Regions from separate parts of the Mesorhizobium sp. AR10 genome, predicted to be linked through region 3. Evidence: predicted binding sites of a transcription regulator. Region 3 holds the regulator's gene; each other region holds the start of a gene.
The links. The regulator HrcA, encoded in region 3, represses chaperone genes, less so after heat shock. The targets are predictions, from matches to a motif close to GTTAGCACTCNCNNNNNGNGAGTGCTAAC.
Positions count from the first base shown of each region.

Region 1: the regulator HrcA is predicted to act here: its motif matches at 1,338-1,366, upstream of groES (co-chaperone GroES).
Region 2: the regulator HrcA is predicted to act here: its motif matches at 2,072-2,100, upstream of LHFGNBLO_RS30085 (co-chaperone GroES).

Region 1 covers NZ_CP080523.1:231,749-235,021, reverse strand. Annotated here, with positions in the region: partial or broken gene LHFGNBLO_RS33560 (transposase) at 192-317, shown strand; gene LHFGNBLO_RS01120 (transposase) at 544-963, opposite strand; gene LHFGNBLO_RS01115 (hypothetical protein) at 942-1,184, shown strand; gene groES (co-chaperone GroES) at 1,419-1,715, shown strand; gene groL (chaperonin GroEL) at 1,780-3,273, shown strand, end outside.
Region 2 covers NZ_CP080524.1:5,408,654-5,411,926, reverse strand. Annotated here, with positions in the region: gene groL (chaperonin GroEL) at 25-1,650, opposite strand; gene LHFGNBLO_RS30085 (co-chaperone GroES) at 1,692-2,018, opposite strand; gene LHFGNBLO_RS30080 (hypothetical protein) at 2,268-2,531, shown strand; gene LHFGNBLO_RS30075 (DUF1488 domain-containing protein) at 2,528-2,794, shown strand; gene LHFGNBLO_RS30070 (DUF6500 family protein) at 2,796-3,020, opposite strand; gene LHFGNBLO_RS30065 (hypothetical protein) at 3,097-3,273, opposite strand, start outside.
Region 3 covers NZ_CP080524.1:1,061,091-1,064,363, reverse strand. Annotated here, with positions in the region: gene rph (ribonuclease PH) at 1-686, opposite strand, end outside; gene hrcA (heat-inducible transcriptional repressor HrcA) at 866-1,951, shown strand; gene LHFGNBLO_RS08515 (hypothetical protein) at 1,977-2,174, shown strand; gene LHFGNBLO_RS08510 (PQQ-dependent sugar dehydrogenase) at 2,281-3,273, shown strand, end outside.

The sequences.
Region 1 (3,273 bases), on a different replicon from region 3:
CCCCGCACGTCGAGCCTAGCGGATGTAGGCCGAGTGCAGCGCGCACGAAGCGGGTGTCACACGTGAGCTCGTGATTGCGCGCCCACACCTTTGGCGAGCGATTCCCACGGTGGCCGCATCGAGTGCACTTAAGGTCCACGGGCGCTTCAACCGTTCGCGCGTGACCTTGATCAGAGCGTTGAACGCTGCGCGAGCGGCTCAACGAGGAAATCCGCCGGCGCACTTATGTCGTATGCATCTTTCCCAACGCCGAAAGCTGCACCAACATGGACGACCTGCGCGAGCACAAGAAGCTCGCTCTGCGCCAAGCCGCATGACTTCATGACCGCCCCTTTTTGCAGAACTTGACGCACACAACCCTGGAAGGAGGAAGCCGCGGGAGGACGGGCTCGCAACGTCACGTTCCCGAATCGAGAAAAATTGACGATGCCGTGAAAAAACTCGATTGCGATCCCTGTCTGCCTGTCTGGAGGCGTAACGGCGGTCGGATGAATGGCGCTTATATCTTCGCTCATTGACGAGAATTCTACGGATTGGCCTCCATCATGTTGTGCCGGCACCGTTGGCGTGGTCAGCCGCACCAGTCGTCGCAGGCGTGATGGCGCCCATGAGGAACTCGTCACAGGCTCCGCTCAGGCCGCGTAATCTCCTGCGTTCGAAGCGGAGCGCGGTCTTCAGGCGTGCGAAGAGCATCTCGACCTTCTTGCGTTCGTTGCGCGACCGTCCGAACTCGGGCGTATCCGCTTTGACGGCCGTCTCGCGTGCCTCCTCGTGGACGCAGCGCAGCACATCGCGCACTGGCGTCTTTGGATAGCAGCGGCGCTTGAGTTCACAACTCTGGCAGTCTCGTTTGCTGGCCCGGGATTTCCGGTTTCCACCGCTGACACTGCCTGTGCGCGGGACCGCGAAGTTGCGACGATACTGCCTTGCCGGCGGGAAAGATGAACTTGTTCTGGACCGCATCGAAGATGAAGTCCGCGCGGCTGAAGGTTACGTCATCACGCTGGCTCTTGTCCCACACCGGAATTTGCGGCGCGATGTTCTGGTCGACGAGCCATCCGAGGAACTTGCCGGTGCCGTATCCGCGCGGCGCTCTTCGCCGAAAAAGCACACTGGGCGAACTGCCGTTCTGGCCCTTCCCCGCCGGCCACACCAGGCAGGCGCCGCGGGCGGAGATTGTTTGAGCCGGTGGGGACGAGCGATTGGCAATGCAGAATGAGCGTTCTCCTCACGTAAAGGGGAGCCGGCGCTTCCGCGCCGGTTCCAAAATCTTTTGCTCTTCGCCCGTCCCCTCTTCGTCTTGACTAGTGCCAGCCGACGGCCTATCTCACCGCCATGTTAGCACTCGCCTCTGGTGAGTGCTAACAACTCTCCGGCAACGGAGCACTGTTCAACATCCGAACCAGGGACATCCAAAAATGGCAAAGTCGAATCTCCGGCCGCTTCATGACCGCGTGGTCGTTCGTCGCGTCGAGTCCGAAGCGAAGACCGCCGGCGGGATCATCATCCCGGATACGGCTAAGGAAAAGCCGCAGGAAGGCGAGATCATCGCCGTCGGCTCCGGCGCCCGCGACGAAGCCGGCAAGCTCGTCCCGCTGGACGTCAAGGCGGGCGACCGCATCCTGTTCGGCAAGTGGTCGGGCACCGAAGTCAAGCTCGATGGCGAAGACCTTCTGATCATGAAGGAATCCGACATCATGGGCATAATCAGCTGACACGCCGCCGCCTTTCATCCGCACCATCCAATCTGAATTCGGGCGAAATGCCCAGGAGTAAAAAATGGCCAAAGACGTAAAATTCTCCCGTGATGCCCGCGAGCGCATGCTTCACGGCATCAACATCCTGGCCGACGCGGTGAAGGTCACGCTCGGTCCCAAGGGCCGTAACGTCGTTATCGACAAGTCGTTCGGCGCCCCGCGCATCACCAAGGACGGCGTCACCGTCGCCAAGGAAATCGAACTTTCCGACAAGTTCGAGAACATGGGCGCGCAGATGATCCGCGAAGTCGCGTCCAAGACCAACGACATCGCCGGCGACGGCACCACGACCGCGACCGTTCTGGCGCAGTCGATCGTCCAGGAAGGCCACAAGGCGGTTGCCGCCGGCATGAACCCGATGGACCTGAAGCGCGGCATCGATCTGGCCGTGACCGAAGTCGTCGCTCACCTCGTCAAGAACGCCAAGAAGATCAAGACCTCGGAAGAGGTTGCCCAGGTCGGCACCATCGCCGGCAATGGCGACGCTTCGGTCGGCAAGATGATCGCCGAAGCGATGCAGAAGGTCGGCAATGAAGGCGTCATCACGGTTGAAGAAGCCAAGACCGCCGAGACCGAACTCGAAGTCGTCGAAGGCATGCAGTTCGACCGCGGCTACCAGTCGCCCTACTTCGTCACCAACGCCGACAAGATGGTTGCCGAGCTCGAGGACGTCTACATCCTTCTCCACGAGAAGAAGCTCTCCAACCTGCAGGCCATGCTGCCGGTTCTCGAAGCCGTCGTGCAGACCTCGAAGCCGCTGCTGATCATCTCGGAAGACGTCGAAGGCGAGGCCCTGGCCACGCTGGTCGTCAACAAGCTGCGTGGCGGCCTGAAGATCGCCGCCGTCAAGGCGCCGGGCTTCGGTGATCGCCGCAAGGCCATGCTGGAAGACATCGCCATCCTCACCGGTGGCCAGGTCATCTCGGAAGACCTCGGCATCAAGCTCGAGAACGTCGGCCTCAACATGCTCGGCCGCGCCAAGAAGGTGTCGATCTCCAAGGAGAACACCACCATCGTCGACGGCGCCGGCAAGAAGGCCGAGATCCAGGGCCGCGTTGCCCAGATCAAGCAGCAGATCGAGGAGACCACCTCGGACTACGACAAGGAGAAGCTGCAGGAACGTCTCGCGAAGCTCGCGGGCGGCGTTGCCGTGATCCGCGTCGGCGGTGCGACGGAAGTCGAAGTCAAGGAAAAGAAGGACCGCGTCGATGACGCCCTCAACGCGACCCGCGCGGCCGTGGAAGAAGGCATCGTTGCTGGCGGCGGCGTCGCCCTGCTGCGCGCTTCGCTGGCCATCACCGTCACCGGCGCCAATGCCGATCAGACGGCCGGCATCGCCATCGTCCGTCGCGCCCTGCAGGCTCCGGCCCGCCAGATCGCTGCCAACGCCGGTGCCGAAGCTTCGATCGTGGCCGGCAAGATCCTCGACAACAAGGATGCAACCTTCGGCTACAACGCCCAGACCGGCGAATATGGCGACATGATCGCCATGGGCATCGTCGACCCAATGAAGGTT
Region 2 (3,273 bases), 1.8 Mb from region 3:
CGAACGGGCATTTTCAGGCAATGGTCAGTAGCCGCCCATGCCGCCACCGGCTGAAGGTGCCGCATCCTTGGCCGGGATGTCGGTGATCATGGCTTCAGCGGTGATCAGCAGCGCCGCGATCGAGCCGGCATCCTGCAGTGCTGTGCGCACCACCTTTGCCGGATCGACGATGCCGGCCTTGATCATGTCGACATAGATCTCGTTCTGGGCGTCAAAACCCTGATTGTGATCCTTGCTGTCGGAGAGCTTGCCGACGACGATCGACCCTTCGACGCCGGAATTCTCGGCGATCTGGCGGATCGGCGCTTCGAGCGCCCGCAACACGATCGAAATGCCGGCATTGACATCGGCGTTGGCGCCGGTCAGCCCCTTGAGTGCCGACCTGGCGCGCAGCAGTGCTACACCGCCGCCGGGAACGATGCCTTCTTCCACCGCCGCACGCGTGGCGTTCAGCGCATCGTCGACGCGGTCCTTCTTTTCCTTGACTTCCGACTCGGTGGCGCCGCCGACGCGAATGACGGCAACGCCGCCAGCGAGTTTCGCCAGCCGCTCCTGCAGCTTTTCCTTGTCGTAGTCGGAGGTGGTTTCCTCGATCTGCCCCTTGATCTGGGAGATACGCGCCTGGATGGTGGCCTTCTCGCCGCCGCCGTCGATGATCGTGGTCGTATCCTTTTCGATCAGCACGCGCTTGGCGCGGCCGAGCATGTCGATGGTGATGTTTTCGAGCTTGATGCCGAGATCCTCGGAGATCATCTGGCCGGCGGTGAGCACCGCGATGTCTTCCAGCATCGCCTTACGGCGATCGCCGAAGCCCGGCGCCTTGACCGCCGCGACCTTGAGGCCGCCGCGCAGCTTGTTGACGACCAGCGTGGCCAGCGCTTCGCCTTCGACGTCCTCGGAGATGATCAGCAGCGGCTTGCCGCTTTGCACGACCGCTTCGAGGATCGGCAGCAGCGCCTGCAGATTGCCGAGCTTCTTTTCATGGATGAGGACGTAAGGGTCCTCCAACTCGACGCGCATCTTCTCGGCATTGGTGACGAAATAGGGCGATAGATAGCCGCGATCGAACTGCATGCCCTCGACGACGTCGAGTTCGGTGTCGGCGGTCTTGGCTTCCTCGACGGTGATGACGCCGTCATTGCCGACCTTGTCCATCGCCTTGGCGATCATGGCGCCGACGGTGGCGTCGCCATTGGCGGCAATCGTGCCGACCTGCGCGATTTCGCCGGAGGATTTGACCTTCTTGGCCCGCGCCTGGATCTCCTTGACCACGGCGGTCACGGCAAGGTCGATACCGCGCTTGAGGTCCATCGGATTCATGCCGGCGGCAACGAATTTCGCGCCTTCGCGCAGGATCGAGGCGGCCAGCACCGTGGCGGTGGTGGTGCCGTCACCGGCGAGGTCGTTGGTTTTCGAGGCCACTTCGCGCACCATCTGCGCGCCCATGTTCTCGAACTTGTCGGCAAGTTCGATTTCCTTGGCCACCGTCACCCCGTCCTTGGTGATGCGCGGTGCGCCGTAAGCCTTGTCGATGATGACGTTGCGGCCCTTGGGGCCGAGCGTCACCTTAACGGCATTGTTGAGGATCTCGACACCGCGAAGCATGCGGTCACGGGCATCGGTGGAGAATTTGATTTCCTTGGCAGACATGATTTTTCATCCAGTTCGTTTGGAGGGCGTCGACGGCGTCGTCAGGCGGCCTTCTTGGTCGCGACGGTCTTCTCGACGGTCTTGTCGATGATGCCCATGATGTCGGCTTCCTTCATGATCAGAAGGTCCTCGCCATCGAGCTTGACCTCGGTGCCCGACCATTTGCCGAACAGAATGAAGTCGCCGGCCTTGACGTCGAGCGCAATCAGCGCGCCGCTTTCGTCGCGCGCGCCAGGCCCAACGGCGATCACTTCGCCTTCCTGCGGCTTTTCCTTGGCATTGTCGGGAATGATGATGCCGCCCTTGGATTTGGTGTCGCTTTCCGCGCGCCTGATGACGACGCGGTCGTGGAGTGGCCGGAATTTCATGGGAAACTTCTTTCTGGGGCCGGCATAGGCGGCCACGCCCCTCATATAGGCCCGTTGGCACTCGATAGATAGGAGTGCTAAAAATTATTCCCGGGCCGATGGAAATATTGGATAGTATTATTCGACCGATTCAATTCGGGGTGTCCGATCATCCCGAAATAATCCGAAAATTGAAATTTCGCTTCCGAGTCCCTATTTTAACGATGAAACGCATTTTCATATTCCCGGTTCAAGAAGGAGATTTCATCTATGGCTGAAGTCGCTCAAAGCATCATGGAAAAAGCTGAAGCACGCTTCGTCGACAAGCAGAAGAAAACGGCCGAGCGCAACAAGGCGACAGCCGAATATATGTCCGAGGCGAAGGCCAGGATCATCAAGACGGCCAGGCTGCGCGAATTGCGGCTGGCCAAGGAAGAGGCTGACCGCGTGGCGGAAGCCTTGAACCCGACGCCGAAGAAGAAGCGGACGGCAGTCAAAAAAGCCGGCGCCGCGCCAAAGGGAGAAAAGTCATGAGCCTTACATTCCCCAATCGAAGCCGCAGCTATGACGAGGCGAGCAAGCGCATCCGCTTTGTCGGCCACGACGGCATGTTCCAGATTTCCTTCTCTGTCACCACCGATGCCATCTCGAAGGCACCATCGGGGACGGCCACCTCCGAAGCCACCTATCTGGCGGCCTTCGACACGGCGTCCAGCTCCATCCATGACATTGCCAGGAATGCCTATGCCCGCACCCGCAGGAGCATGTATGTGCTGACCGAGGCGGATTTTCGCTAGATCAGCCGGCGTCCATCTCCTCGACCATCGCCCGTATCTTCACGGCCCTTTCAAAATGGTCGAGCCGGTGGGTTCTGATCCACCACTCGGCGGCTTCCATGAGAAGCTCAGGATCGTCGTTCCTGTTTGCGAAGAATGCATAGAACGACAGGCCGACGCCGGCGCCTTTCTGGGAGATCTTGCGGTCGCAGACTTCCAGGATCTTCTTTTTCAGGCTCGGTCTCACGGCAATCCCCTGTCTATAGACATTCAGCTGATGCGCACCGGCGGCAAGATGCAGGCCTGAAGCCAGTGGATTGCGATCAGGTCTTGCGGTCCGCTTTCGCCCGCCGCTTGACGTCTCGACTGTTCAGCCGGTCGACCATCGCATCCGCATCGCGCAGGTTCATACCGACCATGACCTGGTCTTTGAGCTCGACAGGCTGGCCGGTGAAGATGTCGAAGATGGTCCAGCTGTCAGGCTGCTCCATGCGCAATGC
Region 3 (3,273 bases):
AGGCGTTGGATGCCTTTCTTGGCTAGTCCCATGAGCTCGGCGAACTGCTCCTCGGAAAAAGGTTCGCCTTCGGCCGTACCCTGGATCTCGACGATGCCGCCCTTGCCGGTCATGACGAAATTGGCGTCGGTGCCGGCCGAGGAATCCTCGACATAATCGAGATCGATGACCGGCTGGCCGTCATGGATGCCGCAGGAAATCGCTGCGACATGGTCTTTCAGCACCTTGGCGACGCTGGCCATCTGCCGGGCTTCCATCCAGCGCAGGCAGTCGTGGAGCGCCACCCAGCCGCCGGTGATCGAGGCGGTGCGGGTGCCGCCATCGGCCTGGATCACGTCGCAGTCGACGGTGATCTGCTGCTCACCCAGCGCCTGCAGGTCGACCACGGCGCGTAGCGAGCGGCCGATCAGCCGCTGGATTTCCAGCGTGCGGCCGCCCTGCTTGCCGGAGGAGGCTTCGCGGCGCATGCGTTCGCCGGTCGAGCGCGGCAGCATGCCGTATTCCGCCGTCACCCAGCCTTTGCCGGAATTGCGCATCCAGCCGGGCACCTTCTCCTCGAGGCTTGCCGTGCACAGCACATGCGTGTCGCCGAACTTCACCAGGCACGAGCCTTCCGCGTGCTTGGAGACGCCACGCTCGAAGGAGATGGCGCGCATTTCGTCGAATTGGCGTTTGGAAGGGCGCATTCAGTCTGCTTTCTTGTCATTTTTCGGAATCGTGGCCGGCTTGTAGCCTCACGCAGTCCATGGCGCAAAGGAAAATGGCCGGGTGGCCGCAAACGACACTGCGGTGACCGCAAACGCGGCACCGGGTTGCGCGGGCGCCAGTGAAGTCTATATCCTAGAGGTGGAGGTTTTTGGCTCGAATGACCAAGGCTGTCGCCGAACCCAGTCTGCTGTCGCCCGCGCTCCAGTCGCTCGACATGCGTTCGCGCGACATTTTTCGGCGCATCGTCGATTCCTATTTGAAGGACGGCGAACCGGTGGGATCACGCAGCCTGTCGCGCATTCTGCCATCTTCGCTGTCGCCGGCCACCATCCGCAACGTGATGAGCGACCTGGAGCATCTGGGGCTGATCTACGCTCCGCACATCTCGGCTGGCCGTCTGCCGACCCAGGCCGGACTGCGCTTCTTCGTCGATGCCTTCATGGAACTTGGCGATCTCTCCGACGAGGAGCGCCGCATCATCGAGGCGCAGGTGCGCGCCTCCGGCTCGGGCGCAACGCTGGAACATATGCTGACCGAGGCCAGCCAGATGCTGTCGGGCATGTCGCGCGGCGCCGGCCTCGTGCTTACCGCCAAGAACGAGGTGGCACTGAAACACATCGAATTCATCCAGCTCGAGCCGACCAAGGCGCTGGCCGTGCTGGTGTCGCAGAACGGCGACGTCGAGAACCGAGTCGTCGACCTGCCCGCCGGCATCACCGTCTCGCAATTGCACGAAGCCTCCAACTTCCTCAACGCCCATATCCGCGGCCGCACGCTGGCCGAGGCGCGGGTCCAGATTGCCCGCATCAAGGAAGAGACCAGGGCAGCACTCGACACGCTGTCGCAGGATCTGGTGGAAAAGGGGCTGGCGGTCTGGGCCGGGGCGGAAAGCGGCCTGCCGGCGCGTCTTATCGTGCGCGGCCGCGCCAATCTGCTCGAAAACGTCACCGCCCAGGCCGACATCGAGCTGCTCAGGCACCTGTTCGAGGACATGGAGACGCAGGACGGGCTGATCCAGCTACTCGACCTCGCCGAGGAAGGGTCCGGCGTGCGCATCTTCATCGGTTCGGAAAACAAGCTGTTTTCGCTGTCGGGCTCGTCGCTGGTCGTCGCGCCCTATCGCGACAAGGATGCCCGCGTCATCGGTGCGCTCGGCGTCATCGGCCCAACCCGGCTCAACTACGCCCGCATCGTACCGATGGTCGACTATACGGCGCAGCTTATTTCCCGCATGCTGCGCTGACGGATGCCGCAAAAGGAGAAAAAGAATGGCGCTGGAATCATTCAAGGCCCAGATCAGCATGCTGCTCGAGGAGATGATCAACCAGCCGGAGGATCAGCATGAAGTGCAGGAACAGCTGCGCGAAAAGCTGAGGGAAATGCGGGCCATGGGCTTGCCTTTGCCGGCCGATCTCGTTGAGCTGGAAAAGCGCCTCGACGACGATTTCTACGCCGCCGGAAACTAATCCCTCTGAGCGGTCCCCTCAACTCACTGTGTGCTGACTGTGCGAGGCGGAACGATCGTCGGCCCCGCCCGTTTCCTTTCCTCAAGGCGACGCCTTGGAGGACAGCATGATCCGATTTGCCGGCTTGGCCGCCATTCCCGTTGCCTTTCTGCTTGCCACCACCAGCTTCGCCCAGCAGTCGGATCAGCCGCTGCTGAAAGGCGAAGCTGCCTTCGGCGACTGGCATGCCGACAGGCCAGGCGTGCGGCGCTTGATTCGGCCAGAGGACTTGCACGCTCCCTTTGTCACCGAATCCGCATCGAACGGACCCGGTCTGGCCGAAAGACCTGAAGACGCAAAGCTGCAACTGCCGCCAGGCTTCTCGGCCGAGATGATCGCGTCGGGTATCGGCAACCCGCGTGTCGTCCGCGTCGCGCCGAATGGCGATCTGTTTGTCGCCAACAGCCAAGCCGACCAGATCCGCCTCTATCGTCTCGCCGAAGGCAGTGCGCAGCCCGCCAGGAAAGCGATCTTCGCCCGCAACCTCAACCGCCCCTACGGCATTACCTTCTATCCCCCGGGAGACAACCCGGAATGGGTCTATGTCGCCAACAGCGATGGCGTCGTTCGCTTCCCCTATCGCAACGGCGATCTGAAGGCCTCCGGCAATCCGGAAACCATCGTCTCCAACATTCCTTCGAACGGTCACTGGACCCGCGACATCGCATTTTCGCCGGATGGCAAGACGCTCTACATGTCAGTCGGCTCCCTCTCGAACGTTGCCGAGAGCATGGAGAAAGAGCCGGATGGCGGCCTCGACGCCTGGGTGAAATCGAAGCCGCTGGGCGCCACATGGGGTTATGAGGACGGCCGCGCGAACGTGCTGGCGTTCGACCCCGACGGCAAGAACGGACACATCGTCGCCACCGGCCTGCGCAATTGCTCGGGCATGACCGTGCAGCCGGCCACCGGCGCGCTCTGGTGCGTCGTCAACGAGCGCGACCAACTCGGCGACAACCTGCCGTTCGAATATGCAACGACGGTGAAGCAAGGCGCCTTCTATGGCTGGCCCTGGTATTATATCGGCAACAATGAGGATCCGCGCCACGAGGGCGAACGT